3 regions of the Kluyvera sp. genome follow, and region 3 is predicted to be linked to each of the others. Evidence: predicted binding sites of a transcription regulator. Region 3 holds the regulator's gene; each other region holds the start of a gene.
The links. The regulator PurR, encoded in region 3, represses purine synthesis genes. The targets are predictions, from matches to a motif close to CANGCAAACGTTTGCNTG.

Region 1 (7,145 bases), on a different contig from region 3:
ACCTTAAGTTCGCGTAGTTTGGCCACCCATTTTGCCGGTTCCCAATACTGTACCTGCGAGTCATGCAACCCGCTGGTGACCAACAGGTGCGGGTAAACCTGCGGCTGTACGTTGTCATACGGGCTGTAGGATTTCATATAGCGATAGTAGGTTTCATCCTGCGGATTGCCCCACTCTTCAAACTCGCCGGTAGTGAGCGGAATCGACTCATCCAGCATCGTGGTCAGCACATCCACAAACGGTACCTGAGCGACTACGCCGTGGAACAGTTCGGGTCGCTGGTTGATAACGGTGCCCATCAGCATGCCGCCAGCGCTACCGCCCATGCCATAGCACAAATTCGGCGCGCCATAGCCCTTCGCCAGCAGCGCATCGCAGACATCCAGATAGTCGTTAAAGGTGTTGTGCTTTTTGAGGAATTTGCCGTCTTCATACCACTGCTGCCCCAGTTCGCCGCCACCGCGAATGTGAGCGATAGCAAAGACGAAACCGCGATCGAGCAGGCTCAGACGACTGCTGCTGAAATCGGCGTCCATGCTGGCGCCGTAAGAGCCATAGCCGTAGACCAGCAACGGATTTTTACCCCGACGAAAATGCTCATGGCGATAGACCAGCGAAACCGGCACCTCAGCGCCATCACGCGCAGTTACCCACAAGCGTTCGCTGCGATAACGACTGGCGTCGAAACCTTTCACCTCCTGCTGCTTGAGCACGCGACGCTCGCCGCTGTCCATATCAAGCTCAAACAAGGTATCCGGCGTGGTCATCGACGAGTAGCCGTAGCGCAAACAGGCCGTTTCCGGTTCCGGGTTATAGGCAATCCAGGTGACATAGGCCGGATCGTCAAAGGCGATGGCCGTCTCCTGATGAGTTTGCCGGTGAATCTGCCGCAAGCTGGTTAATCCGCGCTGACGCTCTTCCACGACCAGCCAGTCGCGGAATAACGTGAAATCTTCCAGCATCACCGTATCGCGCGCGGCGATAATTGTCTGCCACTCGCCCTCTTCCCCGTTTACGCCCCGGTAGAGGCCAAAGTTTTTACCTTCGCGGTTTGAGCGAATATAAAAATGTCCCTGGTAGTGATCAAGACTGTATTCATGATCTTTACGGCGAGCTAAAAATGTCTGCGGTTTCGCGTCCGGGGTATCGGCATCCACCAGCAGCATTTCGCTGGTTGTCGCGCTGGACAGCGCAATCACCACGAACTGGCGTGACGATGTCTTATGCAGGCTGACGTAGAACGTGTCATCCTGCTCTTCATAGATAAGCTCGTCCTGGGTACCGGGTTCCCCTATCTGATGACGCCACACCTGCCACGGCAGTAGCGTCGTCGGGTGCTGGCGTACGTAATAGAGCGAGCGAGAATCATTGGCCCACACCACGCCCGGCGAAACATTTTCAATCACCTCCGGTAACCAGGTCTCATTTTCCAGATGACGAATCCGCAGGCCGTACTGGCGGCGCGAGAGGAAATCCTCGGTTACCGCCAGCAGATTATTGTCGGGAGCAACGTTTAGCCCTCCCAGGGTATAGAATTCGCTGTGTGCCGCGCGCTTGTTTTCATCAATCAGCAGCGACCACGACTCTTCTCCCAGCGCCTGGCGTTGATAAAGGGCATATTCACGCCCCGGCTCAAAGACCTGGCGATAGCGATAGCCATTTTTAATGTAAGGGGCGGAAACCTCTCGCGGCGGGATTCGGTCAACAATCTCTTTCAGCACGCGATCCTGTAGGCTTTGCTGGGATGACATCACCTGGCGGCCATAGGCGTTTTCCTGCTGTAAATAGTCGATAACCGCGGGCCTGGCGCGCGTGTCATCGCGCAGCCAGTAGTAGTTATCAATGCGCGTATCGCCATGTAAGGTCATGGCGTGAGGGATCCGTTTTGCTTTTGGCGGCATCTCGTTATTCTTCTGTTTTAGTCACACCCTATAAGGGTGGACAAATTAAACAATGATGCAAGCAAAAGCGGTGATAAAACGCATTAAAGTTGCTGTTTTTGCTGCTGTAAATCGCGTTCTATCCCCTCACGGACCTCCAGAGGCAGTTTCAACGCTTCGCCCAGCGCGTTCAGATAGCTGCGCTCCATAAAATGATCGATATCGATCGCCGCACAGCTGATGAAGTACAGTTCCAGCGCCTCTTCTTCATTATGCACATCTCTTGCCAGACGCTGAGGGTCGAGAGGTTGTTCCATCGCCCGCGCAATCATCGCACGCCCCTGCTCTTCAATACCGGCTTCACGCAGCTGTTGTTCAATGGCCTGCTGCTCTTTGGCATCAATATGTCCATCGCTCTTCGCCGCAAAGACCAACGCCAGAATCAAGCGTTCGGTACGCACATCCAGCGGCGCTGGCGCTTCACCGTACTGGCTGGCGGTTTGCGGGTCTGCGCGTAATTTATCTTTATACTTGTTCCACAGTACGCTGCCAGCGACCGCGCCGCCTCCCACCAGCAACGCGCCGGTGCCGTACTTCGCCAGCATTTTGCGGGACGACTTACTGGCCAATAGTAGCCCAGCAAGGCCGCCTAATGCGCCGGGCACCAGCATTTGGCTGAGGTCGCTTTTACCGCTACCCGATTTTTGCCCCAGCAGAGACTGCAGTTGATTAAGCCAGCCTGACATACGACCTCCAGTAGAAATATGTGAGATGCTCAGCCTAAGCGAGCTGATGTCAGGATATGTCTGTTCCACATAAAGATGCGCAAATATCCAGCGATAGCGCGGCCCGATTGCCGACAACGAGACACACGCAAACGTTTTCGTTTATAATGCGGCAAATTTTAGTGAGACGGTGGAATAGGTAAAATGACGTTATTAGGCACAGCTCTGCGTCCGGCTGCGACGCGCGTAATGCTTCTGGGTTCCGGCGAGTTAGGCAAGGAAGTGGCGATCGAATGCCAGCGGTTGGGTATCGAAACCATTGCCGTTGACCGCTACGCCGACGCCCCGGCGATGCACGTCGCGCATCGTTCTTATGTAATTAACATGCTCGATGGCGCGGCGCTGAAAGCGCTGGTTGAGCAGGAAAAACCGCACTATATCGTGCCGGAGATTGAAGCTATCGCCACCGATATGCTGATTGAACTGGAGCAGGCGGGTCAGCACGTCGTGCCCTGCGCACGGGCCACCCAACTGACCATGAACCGCGAAGGCATTCGCCGCCTGGCGGCCGAACTCCTCAAGCTGCCAACCTCAGCCTATCACTTCGCCGATAGCGAAGCCCAGTTTCGCCAGGCGGTTGCCGACATCGGCTTACCGTGCATCGTGAAACCGGTGATGAGCTCATCCGGCAAGGGCCAGACCTTTATTCGCCGTGAAGACCAGCTCGCTCAGGCGTGGCAGTACGCGCAGGAAGGCGGCCGCGCCGGTGCCGGGCGCGTAATCGTCGAAGGGGTCGTCAATTTTGATTTTGAAATTACCCTATTGACCGTTAACGCCGTAGACGGCGTGCACTTTTGCGCGCCAGTCGGCCACCGTCAGGAAGATGGCGACTACCGTGAGTCCTGGCAACCGCAGCAGATGAGCGCGCTGGCGCTGGAGCGCGCGCAGGCGATCGCGCGCGAGGTGGTGCTGGCACTCGGCGGCTACGGCCTGTTTGGCGTGGAGCTGTTTGTCTGTGGCGACGATGTGGTGTTTAGCGAAGTCTCGCCGCGCCCGCATGATACCGGAATGGTCACGCTGATTTCGCAGGACGTTTCAGAGTTCGCGCTGCATGTGCGCGCTTTCCTTGGCTTGCCAGTTGGCGCCATTCGCCAGTATGGCCCTTCCGCTTCTGCCGTGCTGCTGCCAACGCTCACCAGTGACAACGTGACCTTTGATAACGTGCAGAATGCGCTCGGCGCGGGTGTGCAACTGCGGCTGTTCGGTAAGCCGGATATCGCCGGTTCACGCCGCATGGGGGTAGCGCTGGCCACCGGCGATAGCGTTGAAGATGCCGTTGAACGCGCCAAAATCGCTGCGGCAGCCGTCGTTATTCAGGGATAAGAAAAAAGGCGGGTTGCTCACGCATACCCGCCCTTCTTTTGCTTACCCGATCATCAGACCGGGTACAGCAGACACCTTACAGCTTCGCGCCTTCAACCGCTTCGCGAGCCAGCTTGGTGATACGATCGTAGTCGCCAGCTTCCAGCGCGTCTGCCGGAACCAGCCAGGAACCGCCAATGCACAGCACGCTCTTCAGCGCCAGGTAGTCACGGTAGTTAGCCGGAGAGATACCGCCAGTCGGGCAGAAACGGATGTGAGAGAACGGACCTGCAATCGCCTGCAGCGCTTTCACGCCACCGTTCGCTTCAGCCGGGAAAAATTTGAACTCTTTCAGGCCGTGCTGCATACCCAGCATCAGTTCAGAAACAGAGCTAATACCCGGGATCAGCGGGATAGTGCCTGCGGTAGCCGCTTTCAGCAGTTCGTCGGTCAGGCCCGGGCTGATAGCAAACTGCGCGCCAGCGTCGGTCACTTCTTTCAGCTGCTGTGCGTTAGTCACGGTACCCGCGCCAACGATAGCATCCGGAACTTCTTTCGCAATGGCGCGGATAGCGTCCATCGCGCAGTCGGTACGCAGCGTCACTTCCAGTACGCGAACGCCACCGGCAACCAGCGCTTTTGCCATCGGTACTGCGTGCTCAAGCTTGTTAACCACGATTACCGGGACTACCGGGCCAGTGGTCAGGATTGCTTCAGCCGTTGTTTTCCAGTTTTTCATCAGAAATATTCTCTCGCCAGATCTACAAAACGTGTCATCTTAAAAGGTAATACAGGTTGCGCCCTGTTCCGCACCGGACAGTTTTTCCCGTAATGCGCCAAACAGTTCACGGCCTGTCCCCACGCGCGAAGCGCTCAGATCGGGAATATGCGGTTGGCGTGCGGCCAGTTCAGCGTCATCAACCAGCAGCGTTAGCTCGCCGGTCTGGCCATTCACGCGGATCATGTCGCCATCGCGTACTTTTGCCAGCAGGCCACCGTCATAGGCTTCAGGCGTTACGTGAATCGCTGACGGTACTTTACCGGATGCACCGGACAGTCGTCCATCAGTGACCAACGCAATTTTGAAACAGCGGTCCAATAATACACCAAGTGGCGGCATAAGTTTATGTAATTCTGGCATCCCGTTCGCTTTTGGCCCTTGATGGCGCACAACCACGACGCAATCTTTGTCCAACAGGCCCGCTTCAAAGGCTGGCAGAACATCATGCTGGCTTTCAAAAACTACGGCAGGCGCTTCAATCACCTGGTTTTCAACCGGCACCGCGGAGGTTTTCATCACCGCACGGCCAAGGTTGCCGCTCAGCACTTTAGTGCCGCCGTGTTTTGAGAACGGTTTATCGAAGGTAGCAATGACGTTGTCATCCAGTGACGCGGTGGCGCCTTCACGCCAGTCCAGCTTGCCTTCGTTCAGCCACGGTTCCATGGTGTAGTGAGACAGGCCAAAACCGGCGACGGTGTTCACGTCTTCGTGCAGCAGCCCGCCTTTCAGCAGCTCGCGCACCAGCACCGGCACGCCGCCCGCTGCCTGGAAGTGGTTGATATCGGCCGGGCCGTTCGGATACAGACGCGCCATCAGCGGTACCACTTCTGACAAGTCGGAGAAATCATCCCAGTTAATGATAATGCCCGCCGCGCGCGCCATCGCCACCAGGTGCATGGTGTGGTTGGTCGAACCGCCGGTCGCCAACAGCGCCACGATACCGTTGACCACCACTTTTTCGTCAATCATTTTGCCCAACGGCATCCATTCATTACCGTTGCCGGTCATGCGGGTCACCTGACGTGCCGCAGCGGCGGTCAGTTCGGCGCGCAGCGGCGCATCCGGGTGAACAAAGGAAGAACCCGGCAGCTGCATCCCCATAAATTCAATCACCATCTGGTTGGTGTTGGCGGTGCCGTAGAAGGTGCAGGTACCCGGCGCGTGGTAGGACGCGGCTTCGGACTCCAGCAGCGCGTTACGGTCAACCTTCCCTTCCGCGTACAGCTGGCGGATGCGTACTTTTTCTTTGTTCGGCAGGCCGCTGGCCATGGGGCCTGACGGAATGAAGACAGACGGTAAGTGGCCGAATGACAGCGCAGCCATCGCCAGCCCTGGGACGATTTTGTCGCACACGCCAAGGTACAGCGCGCCGTCAAACATGTTATGAGACAGACCCACCGCAGCGGACATGGCAATCACTTCGCGGCTCAGCAGCGAAAGCTCCATCCCGTCCTGACCCTGCGTCACCCCGTCGCACATCGCCGGCACGCCGCCTGCAACCTGCCCCACCGCATTCACGCTATGCAGCGCTTTGCGGATCACGTCCGGGTAGTGTTCGTAAGGCTGGTGGGCAGAAAGCATGTCGTTATAGGAGGTGATGATCGCGATATTGTTACGCAACATGCTTTTCAGCGACGCTTTATCGTCTGGCTGACAGGCGGCAAAACCGTGCGCCAGGTTGCCACAAGCGAGCTGAGAGCGGTGAACCGTTTCAGTTTTGGCTTGTTCGATACGTGCCAGATAAGCCGCGCGCGTATCGCGAGAGCGTTCAATAATGCGATTTGTTACCCGTAACATTGCAGAGTTCATAAAGGCTCCTTAAATTTTTTCTGTCCAGGCTGCGGCTCACGACGGTGTTTACATAGGTCTGACGAATGAATAAATGCCCGTATAGCGCAGCTCAGAGGCAAAGGTCTACTCGCAGTGTAATAAAAAAAGCCCCGGGGGTGAATCCTCCCGGGGCTTAAATGCGCAAAAATAGCACTACTTGCTGTGTTAGATCATGTTACCGGTAAAATAACACTTCTGGATTACCGTCTGGCCTTACTCAAACTCATTCCAGGAACGGCCATCGCGAGTAATCATGGCGACGGATGCCACCGGTCCCCAGGTTCCCGCCTGATACGGTTTCGGCGCGTCTTTATCGCTAGCCCAGGCTTCGGTAATGGAATCGACCCACTTCCATGCTTCTTCCACTTCATCGCGGCGTACGAACAGCGCCTGGATGCCGCGCATGGTTTCCAGCAGCAGACGTTCGTAGGCATCGGCCAGATGCGTCTGATTGAAGGTCTCGGAGTAGCTCAGATCCAGCTTGGTCACCTGCAGGTTATGCTTGTGCTCCAGACCAGGAACCTTGTTAAGAATCTGAATATCCACGCCTTCATCCGGCTGCAGACG
Region 2 (7,145 bases), on a different contig from region 3:
AACTTCGATAGCGTCGTCGAGGAAGCGGTCAAGCAGCACCGGCGCATCGTTAGACACGCTGACCGCAGTCTGGAAGTAGCGACGCAGGTCGGCTTCGTCGTAGACGATTTCCATCGCGCGGCCGCCCAGTACGTAGGATGGGCGCACCACCAGCGGGTAACCAATCTCTTTCGCCTTCTCAACCGCTTGTTCAATGGCGGTGACGGTGGCGTTCGCCGGCTGCTTCAGCTTCAGACGGTCAACCGCGTGCTGGAAGCGTTCACGGTCTTCCGCGCGGTCGATGGCGTCCGGGCTGGTGCCGATAACCGGTACGCCTGCGGCTTCCAGTTCACGCGCCAGCTTCAGCGGGGTCTGGCCGCCGTACTGCACGATAACGCCCTTCGGCTTCTCGATGCGCACGATTTCCAGCACGTCTTCCAGCGTGACCGGCTCGAAGTACAGACGGTCTGAGGTGTCGTAGTCGGTGGAGACGGTTTCCGGGTTACAGTTGACCATGATGGTCTCGTAACCGTCTTCGCGCAGCGCCAGCGAGGCGTGTACGCAGCAGTAGTCGAATTCGATACCCTGACCGATACGGTTCGGGCCGCCGCCGAGGACCATGATTTTATCGCGGTCAACGGACGGGTTAGATTCGCACTCTTCTTCATAGGTGGAGTACATGTAGGCGGTATCGGTGGCGAATTCCGCCGCGCAGGTATCCACGCGCTTGTAGACCGGGTGCAGGTTGTACTGGTCACGCAGCTTGCGGATTTCCGCTTCGCGCACGCCCGCCAGTTTTGCCAGACGCGCATCGGCAAAGCCTTTGCGTTTCAGGTGGCACAGGAAGTCAGCGTCGAGGCCGTTGATGCCCACTTCCGCCACTTTCTCTTCCAGACGCACCAGCTCTTCAATCTGCACCAGGAACCAGCGGTCGATGTTGGTCAGGTTGAACACGCCATCGACGGACAGGCCAGCACGGAAGGCATCGGCGATGTACCAGATACGCTCAGCGCCAGCGTCTTTCAGCTCGCGGCGGATTTTGGTCAGCGCTTCCGGGTCGTCGAGGCTCACTTTCGGGTCGAAACCGGTGGCACCCACTTCCAGGCCGCGCAGCGCTTTTTGCAGGGATTCCTGCTGGGTACGGCCAATCGCCATCACTTCACCGACGGATTTCATCTGGGTGGTCAGACGGTCGTTAGCGCCAGCGAATTTCTCGAAGTTGAAGCGTGGAATCTTGGTGACAACGTAGTCGATAGACGGCTCGAAGGAGGCCGGCGTACGGCCGCCGGTGATGTCGTTCATCAGTTCGTCGAGGGTGTAACCCACCGCCAGTTTCGCTGCCACTTTGGCAATCGGGAAGCCGGTAGCTTTGGAGGCCAGCGCCGAGGAGCGGGAGACGCGCGGGTTCATTTCGATAACAATCAGGCGGCCGTCTTTCGGGTTCACCGAGAACTGGACGTTAGAACCGCCGGTTTCAACGCCGATTTCACGCAGTACCGCCATCGAGGCGTTACGCATGATTTGATATTCTTTGTCGGTCAGCGTCTGGGCCGGTGCTACGGTGATGGAGTCACCGGTATGGATGCCCATCGCGTCGAAGTTTTCGATAGAGCAGACGATGATGCAGTTGTCGTTTTTATCACGCACCACTTCCATCTCGTACTCTTTCCAGCCGATCAGCGACTCATCAATCAGCAGCTCGTTGGTTGGCGAGAGGTCCAGACCGCGTTCGCAGATTTCTTCGAACTCTTCACGGTTGTAAGCGATACCGCCGCCGGTGCCGCCCATGGTAAAGCTAGGCCGGATGATGCACGGGAAGCCCACATCAGCGGCAACCGCCAGCGCTTCTTCCATAGTGTGCGCGATACCGGAACGCGCGGTGTCGAGGCCGATTTTCTTCATTGCTACATCGAAGCGACGACGGTCTTCTGCTTTATCAATCGCATCGGCGGTGGCGCCAATCATGGTTACGCCGAACTCTTCCAGCACGCCCTGACGCTCCAGCTCCAGCGCACAGTTCAGCGCCGTCTGGCCGCCCATGGTCGGCAGCACCGCATCCGGGCGCTCTTTTTCGATGATTTTGCGTACCACTTCCCAGTTAATCGGCTCGATGTAGGTCGCATCGGCCATTTCCGGGTCGGTCATGATGGTGGCCGGGTTAGAGTTCACCAGAATGACGCGGTAGCCCTCTTCGCGCAGCGCTTTACACGCCTGGGCGCCGGAGTAGTCAAACTCACACGCCTGACCGATAACAATCGGGCCCGCGCCCAGAATCAGGATACTTTTTATGTCTGTACGTTTTGGCATGGCTCTTATTACTCCTGATTATTTCGCGGACTGACGGTATTGCTCAATAAGCTCGATAAAGTGGTCGAACAGCGGCGCCGCATCGTGCGGGCCTGGGCTCGCCTCTGGGTGGCCCTGGAAGCTGAACGCCGGTTTATCGGTACGGTGAATCCCTTGCAGGGTACCGTCGAACAGGGATTTGTGGGTCACGCGCAGGTTGGCTGGCAGCGAGTCTTCATCAACTGCAAAGCCGTGGTTCTGCGCGGTGATCATCACCACATTCTTATCCATGTCTTTCACCGGGTGGTTACCACCGTGGTGACCAAATTTCATCTTGATGGTCTTCGCACCGCTCGCCAGCGCCAGCAGCTGATGGCCGAGGCAGATGCCAAATACCGGAATGTCGGTCTGGAGGAATTTCTCAATCGCGTCGATGGCGTAGTCGCACGGTGCCGGGTCGCCAGGGCCGTTAGACAGGAACACGCCGTCCGGATTCATCGCCAGCACTTCTTCAGCGGAGGTTTTCGCCGGTACCACGGTCAGGCGGCAGCCGCGTTCAACCAGCATGCGCAGGATGTTGCGCTTGGCGCCAAAATCGTAGGCCACCACGTGGAACGGCAGCTCTTCTGCGGACTTGGCTTCCGGCAGGTCACCCGCCAGCGTCCAGCTACCCTGCGTCCAGCTGTAGGATTCAGCCGTGGTCACTTCTTTTGCCAGGTCCATCCCATTTAAGCCCGGGAACGCTTTGGCTTTTTCTAAGGCCAGCGTAGCATCCAGATTATCGCCTGCGATGATGCAGCCGTTCTGAGCGCCCTTCTCGCGCAGCAGTCGCGTCAGCTTACGGGTATCGATATCGGCAATCGCCACGATGTTATGGCGTTTCAGGTAAGAAGAGAGGTCTTCAGTATTGCGATAGTTGCTGGCAATCAGCGGCAGGTCGCGAATAACCAGACCCTGAGCGTGAACCTGAGAGGACTCTTCATCGGCGGCATTGGTGCCGACATTACCAATATGGGGATAAGTAAGAGTGACGATTTGGCGAGAATAGGAAGGATCAGTGAGGATTTCTTGATAACCGGTCATTGAAGTATTGAAAACGACTTCCCCAACCGCCGAACCTGTTGCCCCTATGGCCCGACCGTGAAACTGGGTTCCGTCTTCCAGAACCAATAGCGCTGACTTAATCAAAACACCCTCCAGAGAATATTTACTCGATTTATTTGCATATTAATTCATAACAACGGCACAAATCAATGCAAATCTGCTTACCGATGAATTTCTGGCAAACGGCGGCATTCTAGTGACAGCCTCGGCAAAAGTCTACCTCAAAGGGCAATTTTTATTATTATTTTGCGCCACTGGCGAATCAAGCCGCCTCCAGGCATCAAAAAGATCAACTAACTCATGGGAGAAAACGCTTGCGGAGCGGAAAGACTGTAAAATGATGAGATGACGCCTTAAAAAGTAGACCAGATGGTCAAAATTTACATTTAACCAACACTTTTAAGGTAGATATCTTATAAAAATAAGCATTTTAATACAAAAGAAACAAAAATAAGATAAAATAAAGGGCAATAAAATATTGCCCTGTGTAATCAAGTAATTATGACTACAATAACCACATCACGATGGGTAATAAATACTTATAGTTCATTCAAATTAAGCACATCACGCATATCAAAAAGACCGTTTTTCTTCGACTTAAGCCACAATGCCGATCTTACCGCTCCGTTAGCAAACGTCATGCGGCTGGAAGCCTTATGCGTTATCTCCACACGCTCGCCAATATCGGCAAACATGGCGGTGTGTTCGCCGACAATGTCGCCCGCGCGTACGGTCGCAAAACCAATCGTGCCCGGCACGCGTTCACCGGTATAACCTTCACGCGAGTAGACCGCGCAGTCCTTCAGATCTTTATCCAGCGCCCCGGCGATCGCCTCGCCCATTGCCAGCGCCGTACCCGACGGTGCATCCACTTTATGGCGGTGGTGCGCTTCAATAATTTCAATATCGGTGTAGTCGCCCATTACCTTCGCGGCTTTCTCCAGCAGCTTGAGCATGACGTTAACGCCGACGCTAAAGTTTGCGGCGAAAACGATCGCAATCTCTTGTGACGCCTCGCGAATGGCTTGTTTACCAGCATCGTCAAAGCCGGTAGTACCAATCACCATCCCTTTACCCTGCTGCCGGCAAAACGCCAGATGCGTCAACGAACCTTCCGGACGGGTAAAATCGATGAACACGTCAAAATCATCTTTTACCGCCTCAAGGCTGCTTTGAACGGTCACGCCGGACTTTCCCGCCCCCGCCAGTTCGCCAGCATCGCTGCCCAGCAAGGAAGAGCCTTCGCGCTCCAGCGCGGCACCCAGCTGAACACCTTCCATCGCCATGGCGGCCTGGATTAACTGCCGTCCCATGCGGCCGCCGGCGCCGGCAATGGCGACGCGGATTTGTGCTTCATGCATAGCTATTCTCTTTTGTAAAAATTGCGTAAATCGTTTTCAGAGTAACCAGCGTGCCCGGAGGTCGCTAGCTGAAAACACCCATAATTAGAATTTAATGATAAACAGAGGGGAATATCAGTAAAAGACATGATTCATCCCGCAGGATGAATCATTGCCGCAGCAAAGGAAAGAAGTCAAACTCGCTCAGTAAGCGGTAAGCCGATGGGAAAACGACGGGAAAACCGAACAAAATACAGCCAATCTGCATAGCGACTTTCGCAAGCCCGGTTTTACGACACAAGCGTGTAGTTAACGATCATCTGCCCTTTTTTCATCTTCACCTGGGTAATCGTCACCTGCCCAATGTCGGATAAACGCGCAACATGCGTCCCGCCGCAAGGGTAAGCGGGAAGCTCACCAAACCCGACTTCGCGCAAACCGCCGTCGAATGTCACCCGGCGAGGAAGATCCTCCGCCTGCCAGGCGCTGATTTTCGCTAGCAGCGAGGCACAATCCGGCAGCGAACTGCTACCTTTTGCGGAAAACGTAATGCGCCCTTCGCCAGGCCAGTGGTGCGCTTTCACCGGTTGCCATCCGTACTCTGTACCCGCCAGGCCGATAAGATGCCCCGCAGAGTGCAGCCGCGCATGCAGCTGACGCTGTGACGCATCAACCCTCAACTTGACTACGCCAGGCTCAATCGGTGTTGCTACGATATGTAGCACGTCGTCATCACGCGCGATCACCGTCTCGACGGGGATCTCATCAATCCAGCCCGCGTCCGCGGGCTGTCCGCCGCCTTGCGGGTGAAAAAGGGTTCTATCCAGTGCCACCGCATACCGTCCATCCGGCTCAGCCGAGCAGCTCAGTAAGTTAGCCGGGCCTTCAGTATTATCGCAGGTGTAATAAAGACGTTCGGTCATGATTGCTCTCCTCTTGATGGGGAGAGTATATTCACTTTACTGGCAGCGATAATCCTGCGCTGGTTCAATGCATCTTTGCCTGGTACGCACAAATGAACCCTAACCTTCTTCCCGACCTTGCCACCTTTGTGTTGATTATCGACCACGGGAGCTTTTCCGCCGCCGCCAAAGCCTCGGGCGCTACGCCTTCCGCTATTAGCCGCAGCGTTTCACGCCTTGAGAAGGCGCTGGGCAGCAAACTGTTACATCGTACGACGCGCAAGCTGGCGCTCAGCGAAACGGGCAAAATAGTATATGCACACGCGCAGGAAATGCTGCATGCGGCACAAATGGCCGTCGACTCAGGCAGCAGCCGACAAAGCATCGCGCAAGGTAAGCTGACCCTCAGCGTGCCCAAGGCGGTGGGACGGTTTGTTATTCACCCTCTGATGGCCGAATTCTTTGCCCGCTACCCGCAGGTGGACGTCTGTCTGCGGCTGGAAGACCGCTATATGGATTTAATCGACGACGGCGTCGACCTTGCGCTGCGCATCAGTCAGTCTCCCTCCCCCGGCTTGTACGGGAAACCGCTGATGCCGGTTAGCCATGTGATATGCGCTACCCCCGCGTACCTACGCGAGCACGGTACGCCAGAACACCCGCAGGCACTGCGCGGCCATAGCTGTATCAGCCTTGGCGAGACCCCTGCGGATTCGCGCTGGAAGTTTCGCCGCGGTGAACGCGTGGAGACCATTCAAACTCATGGCCGTTACGCCGCCAACCACACTGGCGTACGTCTGGATGCGGTAAAAAATGATCTGGGAATCGGCAGCCTGCCGCTCTTTACCGCCCGCGAAGCACTTGCGAGCGGAGAGATCGTCCAGGTCCTGCCAGAATGGGAATTTATTAGCGACTACAGCGGCGAGCTGTGGCTGCTGTGGACGCGCAATCAACATATGCCCGCCAGAATGCGGGCGATGATTGACTATCTCAGCGAGAAGGTACCGCTACACACCTGATTACGGTGCGCGGGCGAATACCTCAGCTACCCACTGACGAAAACCATCCACATCAAGATCCAGCGCCACCTGCGCGTTGGCGGGCTGCCCCAGACGCCCTTCAATATCCACCACCGTGGTGCCAGCGGTGTATTGCCCCTGGGTTTCCACCGCCACAAAGCAGCTGTGCAGCGTAAACAGGTCCGGACGGACCAGCCAGGCAATGGCGCAGAGGTCGTGCATCCGCAGGCCGCTCTGCATACTGCCGCTACGATAGTGGCTGAACAACGCGTGAAGCATGCTGCCGGTCTTATTGAGCGCGGGAAGCGTAGACAGATACTCCGGCGTCAACACGGCCTGATTGGTGACATCCAGCCCACACATCACAATCTCCAGACCGCTGCGGAACACCAGCGCCGCGGCTTCCGGGTCGATAGCGATATTGAACTCGGCGTTGGGCGTAAAGTTACCGCGCCCGGCGGAGCCGCCCATGATCACCAGGCGACGGATATTGAAACGACACTCCGGATACTGAG
Region 3 (7,145 bases):
ACCTGGCTTGTGAAGAAAGCAGACGGCTCTCTGGCCATCGTGTCGACCTCTAACGCGGGCACTCCGCTGACGACCGACGCCAAACCGCTGCTGACCGTTGACGTGTGGGAACATGCTTACTATATCGACTACCGCAATGCGCGTCCGAACTACCTCGAGCACTTCTGGGCTCTGGTTAACTGGGCATTCGTAGCTGAAAATCTGTCAGCATAAGTAGCAAAAAACCCAGCGTCGCAAAGCTTCGCCGGGTTTGATTGATTAACGCAGAGGGAAACGCCTTCTGCGTTTTTTTGTTTACTGGCTGGCGAAGGCCTCTTCACCATGACGACGGCCGCTCATGAACACCACCAGCAGGGCCAGCGCGGCGACAATCGCCCCCATCACCGGCACAAAGCTGTAGCCCAGACCACCGGAAATCACCGCCCCACCGGCCACCGCACCCAACGCGTTACCCAGATTAAACGCCCCAATATTGACCGACGATGACAGCCCCGGCGCTTCGTGCGCCACACGCATGACACGCATCTGTAACGGCGGTACCACGGCGAAGGTTGCCGCGCCCCACACCACCATGCTGAACGCGGCACCGACCTGCGTTTGCGCAAGGAACGGTATGGCCAGCATGATAGCCATTAACAGCAGCAGGAACCCCTTCAGCGTGCCGCTGACTGAACGGTCAGCAAATTTGCCACCGAGGTAGTTACCGATGGAGAACCCAACGCCAATCAGCACCAGCATCAGCGTAATGAAGCCCGGCGTCGCATCCGTGATCGTACGCAACACTGGTGAGATATAGGTGTAAAGCGTAAACATCGCGCCAGCGCCGAGTACGGTGGTCAGCAGTGCGGAAAGCACCTGTGGGCGCACCAGCACCGACAGTTCACGTTTCACATCAGGTTTTTCACCCGCCCCGCCCTTCGGCAAGGACAACCACAGACCGATAATAGCGATAATCCCCAGTCCCGCAGTCGCCAGGAACGACATACGCCAGCCGATTGTTTCACCCAGCCAGGTTGCCGCCGGTACGCCGCCAATATTGGCGATCGTCAGGCCCATAAACATCGTCGCCACGGCGCTGGCCTGCTTATGCTTCGGCACCACGCTTGCCGCTACCACTGAACCCAGGCCAAAGAACGCACCGTGGTTCAGGCTGGTAATAATGCGCGACAGCATTAAGGTGGTGTAGTCCGGCGAGATGGCCGACAGCACGTTGCCAAGGGTAAAAATGGCCATCAGAAAGATCAGCGCGTTGCGGCGGGCACGATGAGAAAGCAGCAGCGTCATCAGCGGCGCACCGACCATCACGCCAACCGCATAGGCGCTAATCAGCATACCGGCAGCCGGGATCGAGACGTCAACGCCCTTTGCGATGACCGGCAGTAACCCCATCGGCGAGAATTCGGTGGTCCCTATGCCAAAAGCGCCAATGGCCAGCGCGAGTAAGGGAAAATTGATTTTCATGCAAAAGCTCCGATTGGCCGCACGACAGACGCGGCATGGCAATATAGGGCAAAAGCATGACATTAATCACAGAAAAGCAGAAGTGTACAAAACAGCAAAAGATTATTGCTAATTTGCTAACAATCAGACATGAGGGCGCGAACGCCCCCTCATGGAAGAATCAATGCAGAACAGCGGTAAGTCCAGCAGCGACGATCAACGCCAGCACAATAACGGTCGTGGTGAGTGACATCTTAAGTTCGGTACTCATCAATTTTTCTCCTTTTTATGACCACAGCAAAACTGAGCTCACTCATTTTTGCACAGATAATCGTAAAAATCTTCACAGATTTAGCAGGATGTTGGTTTTTGCTCTTCCACTTTGCGTCCGGATACGTCAAAATTCGACGCTTATTTATAAGCGTACCGGCCATTGACCCCCTCCTGTCGTCCTGTATCGTTTTCCTGGCGAACCGCAATCTACAAAATTGCGTCAGGGTGTATAAAGGCAAACGTTTTCGTTTCGAGTTTATCAGGGGCAGGCCAGGGTCTGGAGTGAGATGGAATGGCAACAATTAAAGATGTAGCGAAGCGCGCAAACGTTTCCACTACAACCGTATCACATGTAATTAACAAGACGCGTTTTGTCGCCGAAGAGACGCGGGAAGCGGTGTGGGCAGCGATTAAAGAGCTGCACTACTCCCCAAGCGCCGTTGCCCGTAGCCTGAAGGTCAACCACACCAAATCGATTGGTTTGCTGGCGACCAGCAGCGAAGCGGCCTACTTTGCTGAAATTATCGAGGCCGTTGAGAAAAACTGCTTCCAGAAGGGCTATACCCTGATCCTTGGCAACGCGTGGAACAATCTCGAGAAACAACGCGCCTACTTGTCAATGATGGCGCAAAAACGCGTTGATGGCCTGCTGGTGATGTGTTCCGAATATCCGGAATCCCTGCTCTCAATGCTGGAAGAGTATCGCCATATTCCAATGGTGGTGATGGACTGGGGCGAAGCCAAAGCCGACTTTACCGACTCGGTCATCGACAACGCCTTCGAAGGCGGCTATATGGCGGGTCGTTATCTGATCGAACGCGGCCACCGTGATATCGGCGTCATTCCTGGCCCGCTGGAACGTAACACCGGCGCAGGACGCCTGGCTGGCTTTATGAAGGCCATGGAAGAAGCGCAAATCAATGTTCCGGCAAACTGGATAGTCCAGGGTGACTTCGAGCCGGAGTCTGGCTATCGCGCTATGCAGCAGATTCTCTCCCAGCACCCGCGCCCTACCGCTATCTTTTGTGGCGGCGACATTATGGCCATGGGCGCGCTTTGCGCCGCCGATGAAATGGGGCTGCGCGTGCCGCAGGATATTTCGCTGATCGGGTATGACAACGTGCGTAACTCACGTTTCTTTACCCCGGCGCTGACCACCATTCATCAGCCGAAAGACTCACTTGGTGAGACGGCCTTCAATATGCTGATGGATCGTATCGTCAGCAAGCGCGAAGAGTCGCAGTCGATTGAGGTGCATCCGCGCCTGATCGAGCGACGTTCCGTGGCCGACGGCCCGTATCGCGATTACCGTCGTTAAGGGTTAACTGTGGGCGTCCTGAACGGGCGTCCGCAGCCACTCATCGTTTAGCGTCTCGCTATCCCCCAAATATTCCAGCAGCCAGCTTAATGCCGGCGACGCTTCGCTCTGTTGCCAGGTCAGACAACAGGCTGCATCCGGGAACGGATTCTCCAGTTCCAGCGCAACCCACTCTCCGCTTTCCAGCCACGGCTGCGCCAGATGTCCCGGCACCATCGCCGCACAAAGTCCGGCAGAAATACAGGTCTCCGACGACGACCAGTCCGGCACCACCACCCTCTTCTGGTTATCAAGCAGCCAGGTCGTTCGCTTGGGTAGCGACCGTGAGGTGTCTTCCCGCACCAGCGACGGCCAGTTGCGCAGCACGTCATCGCTCAGCGGCCCGTCCATCTTCGCGAGCGGATGCGTACTGGCCACCACGCAGTGCCAGTTGAGCATGCCCATGTCGCGAAAGGCAAAACGGCCACCAACCGGGATGGCCTGCGTCGCGCCAATCGCCAGCTCCACGCGCCCATCCGCCAGCGCATCCCAGACGCCGTTAAACACTTCCTGATAGACAATCAGTTCGACGTCGCTGAAGTGGCGATAAAAATCGACAATCAGCTGACGGGTGCGCTGAGGTTTCACGATGTTATCAACGGCAATCGCCAGCTGGCCGCGCCAGCCGTTGGCAATCTGCTGACACTGTTGACGGGTGATCTGCATTTTTTTGATAACAGAACGCCCTTCTTTAAGAAACCATGCTCCCGCAGGCGTTAATTCAACATCCCGATGGCGACGTTCAAACAACGGCACCGCCAGCCATTCCTCAAGCTGTCGCACCGTATAGCTTACTGCAGAGGGCACCCGGTGTAGCTCCTGCGCCGCGGCGCTAAAGCTACCGTTGCGCGCGACCGCATCAACCACTTCCAGAGAATATTCAGACCACATTTTCTGCCTGCAAAAAATTTGAATCCATGCCTCAAATATTAGCGTTTCACAACAGGGAATGCACTCTCTACACTCAGCGGCACAGTGTGAACTACGATAAAAAAGGCAATTTATGCAACCTGGGAAAGGATTTTTAGTCTGGCTCGCGGGACTGAGCGTGCTGGGCTTCCTGGCTACCGATATGTACCTACCGGCGTTCGCCGCCATTCAGCAAGACCTGCAAACGCCGGCATCCGCCGTCAGCGCGAGCCTGAGTCTGTTCCTCGCGGGTTTCGCCGTGGCGCAGCTACTGTGGGGGCCGCTGTCTGACCGCTATGGCCGTAAACCGATCCTGCTGGCCGGTTTGACCATTTTTGCCATCGGCTGCCTTGGCATGCTGTGGGTTCGCGATGGTACCACCCTACTGGTGCTGCGCTTCGTGCAGGCGGTTGGCGTTTGCGCCGCCGCGGTGACCTGGCAAGCCATGGTTACCGATTATTATCCCGCTCAGCGCACCAACCGTATTTTTGCGACCATTATGCCGCTGGTCGGCCTGTCACCTGCGCTGGCACCGCTACTCGGCAGCTGGCTGCTGGCCCACTTTGATTGGCAGGCCATCTTCGCAACGCTGTTTATCATTACCCTGGTATTGATGCTGCCCGCTCTGCGTCTGAAGCCTGCCCACAATAAAAACGTCGCCAGTGAAGAGAAGCTCACGTTTTTACGTCTGCTGCGCAGTAAGGACTACCGCGGCAACGTGCTGATTTACGCCGCCTGCTCCGCCAGCTTTTTCGCCTGGCTGACCGGTTCGCCATTTATTCTGCATGAAATGGGCTACAGCCCGACGGTGATTGGTCTGAGCTATGTACCGCAAACCATCGCTTTCCTGATTGGCGGCTATGGCTGTCGCGCGGCGCTGCAAAAATGGCAGGGTAGCCAAATGTTGCCGTGGCTGCTGGTGCTCTTCGCGCTCAGCGTTATCGGGACCTGGGGCGTCGGCCTTGCTGAAGGCGTCTCCCTGACCGCGCTGTTGATCCCCTTCTGCATCATGGCAACCGCCAACGGGGCGATTTATCCCATTGTCGTTGCGCAGGCGCTGAAGCCCTTCCCACAGGCAACTGGCCGAGCAGCCGCGCTACAGAACACGTTGCAGTTGGGGCTGTGCTTCCTGGCAAGCCTGGCGGTCTCAACGCTGATTGCAACGCCGTTGCTGACCACCACGAGCGTGATGCTGGTCACCGTGGTTCTCGCCGGCATTGGCTACCGCATGCAGCGCTCTGCACGTCGTGCTGAACGTCAAAATGAGCACGCGAGTTCCCACGCCTAAACATCACTCATATCAATCCCATAAGAAATGATTAGGGCGCTAAGTTTTTAGTTGAATCAATACACTTAGCGTCCTATACTGGATCGGCATCACATAATTAATATACATTGAACTAATTAAGCGGGAGCAGGATAGCTTCCCGTTAAACCATGGATTGGCTTTCGGCAAGGGGTTCTTCCCTTCCTCTGTGCTACGTCGGATAGCAGGCTCACGAATTTTTCGTGACATTTCTCACAAACCAGAAAAAAGCGTCTACGCTGTTTTAAGGTTCTGATCATCAGGTCGGGATGGAGAAGCTATGAGCTCATCGTGTATAGAAGAAGTAAGTGTACCGGACGACGACTGGTATCGCATCGTTAGCGAGCTGCTAAACCGAGCAGGTATTGAAATCAACGGCAATGCCTCCTGCGATATTCAAGTCAGAAATCCGCGTCTTTTCAAACGTGTTTTACAAGAAGGTTCGTTAGGCCTTGGCGAAAGCTATATGGACGGTTGGTGGGAATGTGACCGTCTCGATATCTTCTTCGACAAGGTGCTGCGCGCCGGATTAGAAAATCAACTTCCGCACCATTTCAAAGATACGCTGCGCGTTGCCGGCGCTCGTCTGTTTAACCTCCAGAGCCGCAGACGCGCCTGGCAGGTTGGCAAAGAACACTACGACCTTGGCAACGATCTTTTCAGCCGCATGCTTGATTCATTTATGCAGTACTCCTGCGGCTACTGGAAAGAAGCCAAAACGCTGGAAGAAGCCCAACAGGCCAAGCTCGACCTCATCTGCCAGAAGTTGCAGTTGAAGCCGGGAATGCGCGTGCTGGATATCGGCTGCGGCTGGGGTGGTTTAGCCGCCTTTATGGCGAAAAAATACGGGGTTAGCGTCAAAGGGGTTACCATTTCCGCCGAACAGCAGAAAATGGCGCAGGCGCGCTGTGAAGGGCTGGATGTGGAGATCCTGCTTCAGGATTACCGCGACCTCAACGATCAGTTCGACCGTATCGTCTCTGTGGGGATGTTCGAGCACGTGGGCCCGAAAAACTACGACACCTATTTCAACGTCGTCGACCGCAATCTGAAGCCCGATGGTCTGTTCTTACTGCACACCATTGGTTCGAAGAAGACCGACAACAATGTCGATCCGTGGATCAACAAATACATCTTTCCGAATGGCTGTTTACCCTCAGTTCGCCAGATTGCCGTCGCCAGCGAGCCTCACTTTGTGATGGAAGACTGGCATAACTTCGGCGCTGATTACGATACCACGCTGATGGCCTGGTACGAGCGTTTCCTCGCCTGCTGGCCGGAAATCGCGGACAACTATTCTGAACGATTCAAGCGAATGTTTAGCTACTATCTCAACGCCTGTGCGGGCGCGTTCCGCGCGCGGGATATTCAGCTATGGCAGGTGATGTTCTCCCGAGGGGTAGAACACGGTCTGCGCGTCGCGCGCTAGTACTTCAACGCCTGCACCGTGTGGTGCAGGCGTTTTCCTTTACTCTGCAATCGCCTGGGTCACCGCGGCTTCTTTTGCCGCCATCACGCGCTCTACGGTGTCGACAACCGCCTGAGTTTGCGGATCAATCTCGATATTCACGCGATCGCCAAGGCGTTTTTTACCCAGCGTGGTACGCTCCAGCGTTTCCGGAATCAGGTGCACGCAGAAGCGAGTCGCCGTCACTTCCCCAACGGTCAGGCTAATGCCATCAATCCCGATAAAACCCTTATACAAAACATATTTCATCAGCGATGGATCCTGGATTTTAAACCAGATCTGCTTGTTGTTTTCCGAGGTCAGAATTTTTGCGACTTCTGCAGTGGTCATAATATGACCCGACATTAAGTGGCCGCCAATTTCATCGCTGAATTTCGCCGCACGCTCGACGT

Region 1: a site for PurR is predicted at 2,751-2,768, ahead of purT (formate-dependent phosphoribosylglycinamide formyltransferase). Genes of this name have one in related genera too.
Region 2: a site for PurR is predicted at 3,545-3,562, ahead of carA (glutamine-hydrolyzing carbamoyl-phosphate synthase small subunit). Genes of this name have one in related genera too.

The regions. Positions count from the first base shown of each region.
Region 1 covers NZ_CBDKZX010000018.1:46,518-53,662, forward strand. Annotated here, with positions in the region: gene ptrB (oligopeptidase B) at 1-1,901, opposite strand, end outside; gene ACW14G_RS09550 (tellurite resistance TerB family protein) at 1,985-2,626, opposite strand; gene purT (formate-dependent phosphoribosylglycinamide formyltransferase) at 2,810-3,988, shown strand; gene ACW14G_RS09560 (bifunctional 4-hydroxy-2-oxoglutarate aldolase/2-dehydro-3-deoxy-phosphogluconate aldolase) at 4,065-4,706, opposite strand; gene edd (phosphogluconate dehydratase) at 4,746-6,557, opposite strand; gene zwf (glucose-6-phosphate dehydrogenase) at 6,792-7,145, opposite strand, start outside.
Region 2 covers NZ_CBDKZX010000051.1:19,550-26,694, forward strand. Annotated here, with positions in the region: gene carB (carbamoyl-phosphate synthase large subunit) at 1-2,286, opposite strand, end outside; gene carA (glutamine-hydrolyzing carbamoyl-phosphate synthase small subunit) at 2,305-3,453, opposite strand; gene dapB (4-hydroxy-tetrahydrodipicolinate reductase) at 3,909-4,730, opposite strand; gene ACW14G_RS15970 (alanyl-tRNA editing protein) at 5,000-5,632, opposite strand; gene ACW14G_RS15975 (LysR family transcriptional regulator) at 5,725-6,630, shown strand; gene rihC (ribonucleoside hydrolase RihC) at 6,631-7,145, opposite strand, start outside.
Region 3 covers NZ_CBDKZX010000055.1:2,885-10,029, reverse strand. Annotated here, with positions in the region: gene sodB (superoxide dismutase [Fe]) at 1-213, shown strand, start outside; gene ACW14G_RS16495 (MFS transporter) at 295-1,461, opposite strand; gene cydH (cytochrome bd-I oxidase subunit CydH) at 1,622-1,711, opposite strand; gene purR (HTH-type transcriptional repressor PurR) at 2,006-3,031, shown strand; gene punR (DNA-binding transcriptional activator PunR) at 3,035-3,961, opposite strand; gene punC (purine nucleoside transporter PunC) at 4,074-5,267, shown strand; gene cfa (cyclopropane fatty acyl phospholipid synthase) at 5,566-6,714, shown strand; gene ACW14G_RS16465 (riboflavin synthase subunit alpha) at 6,754-7,145, opposite strand, start outside.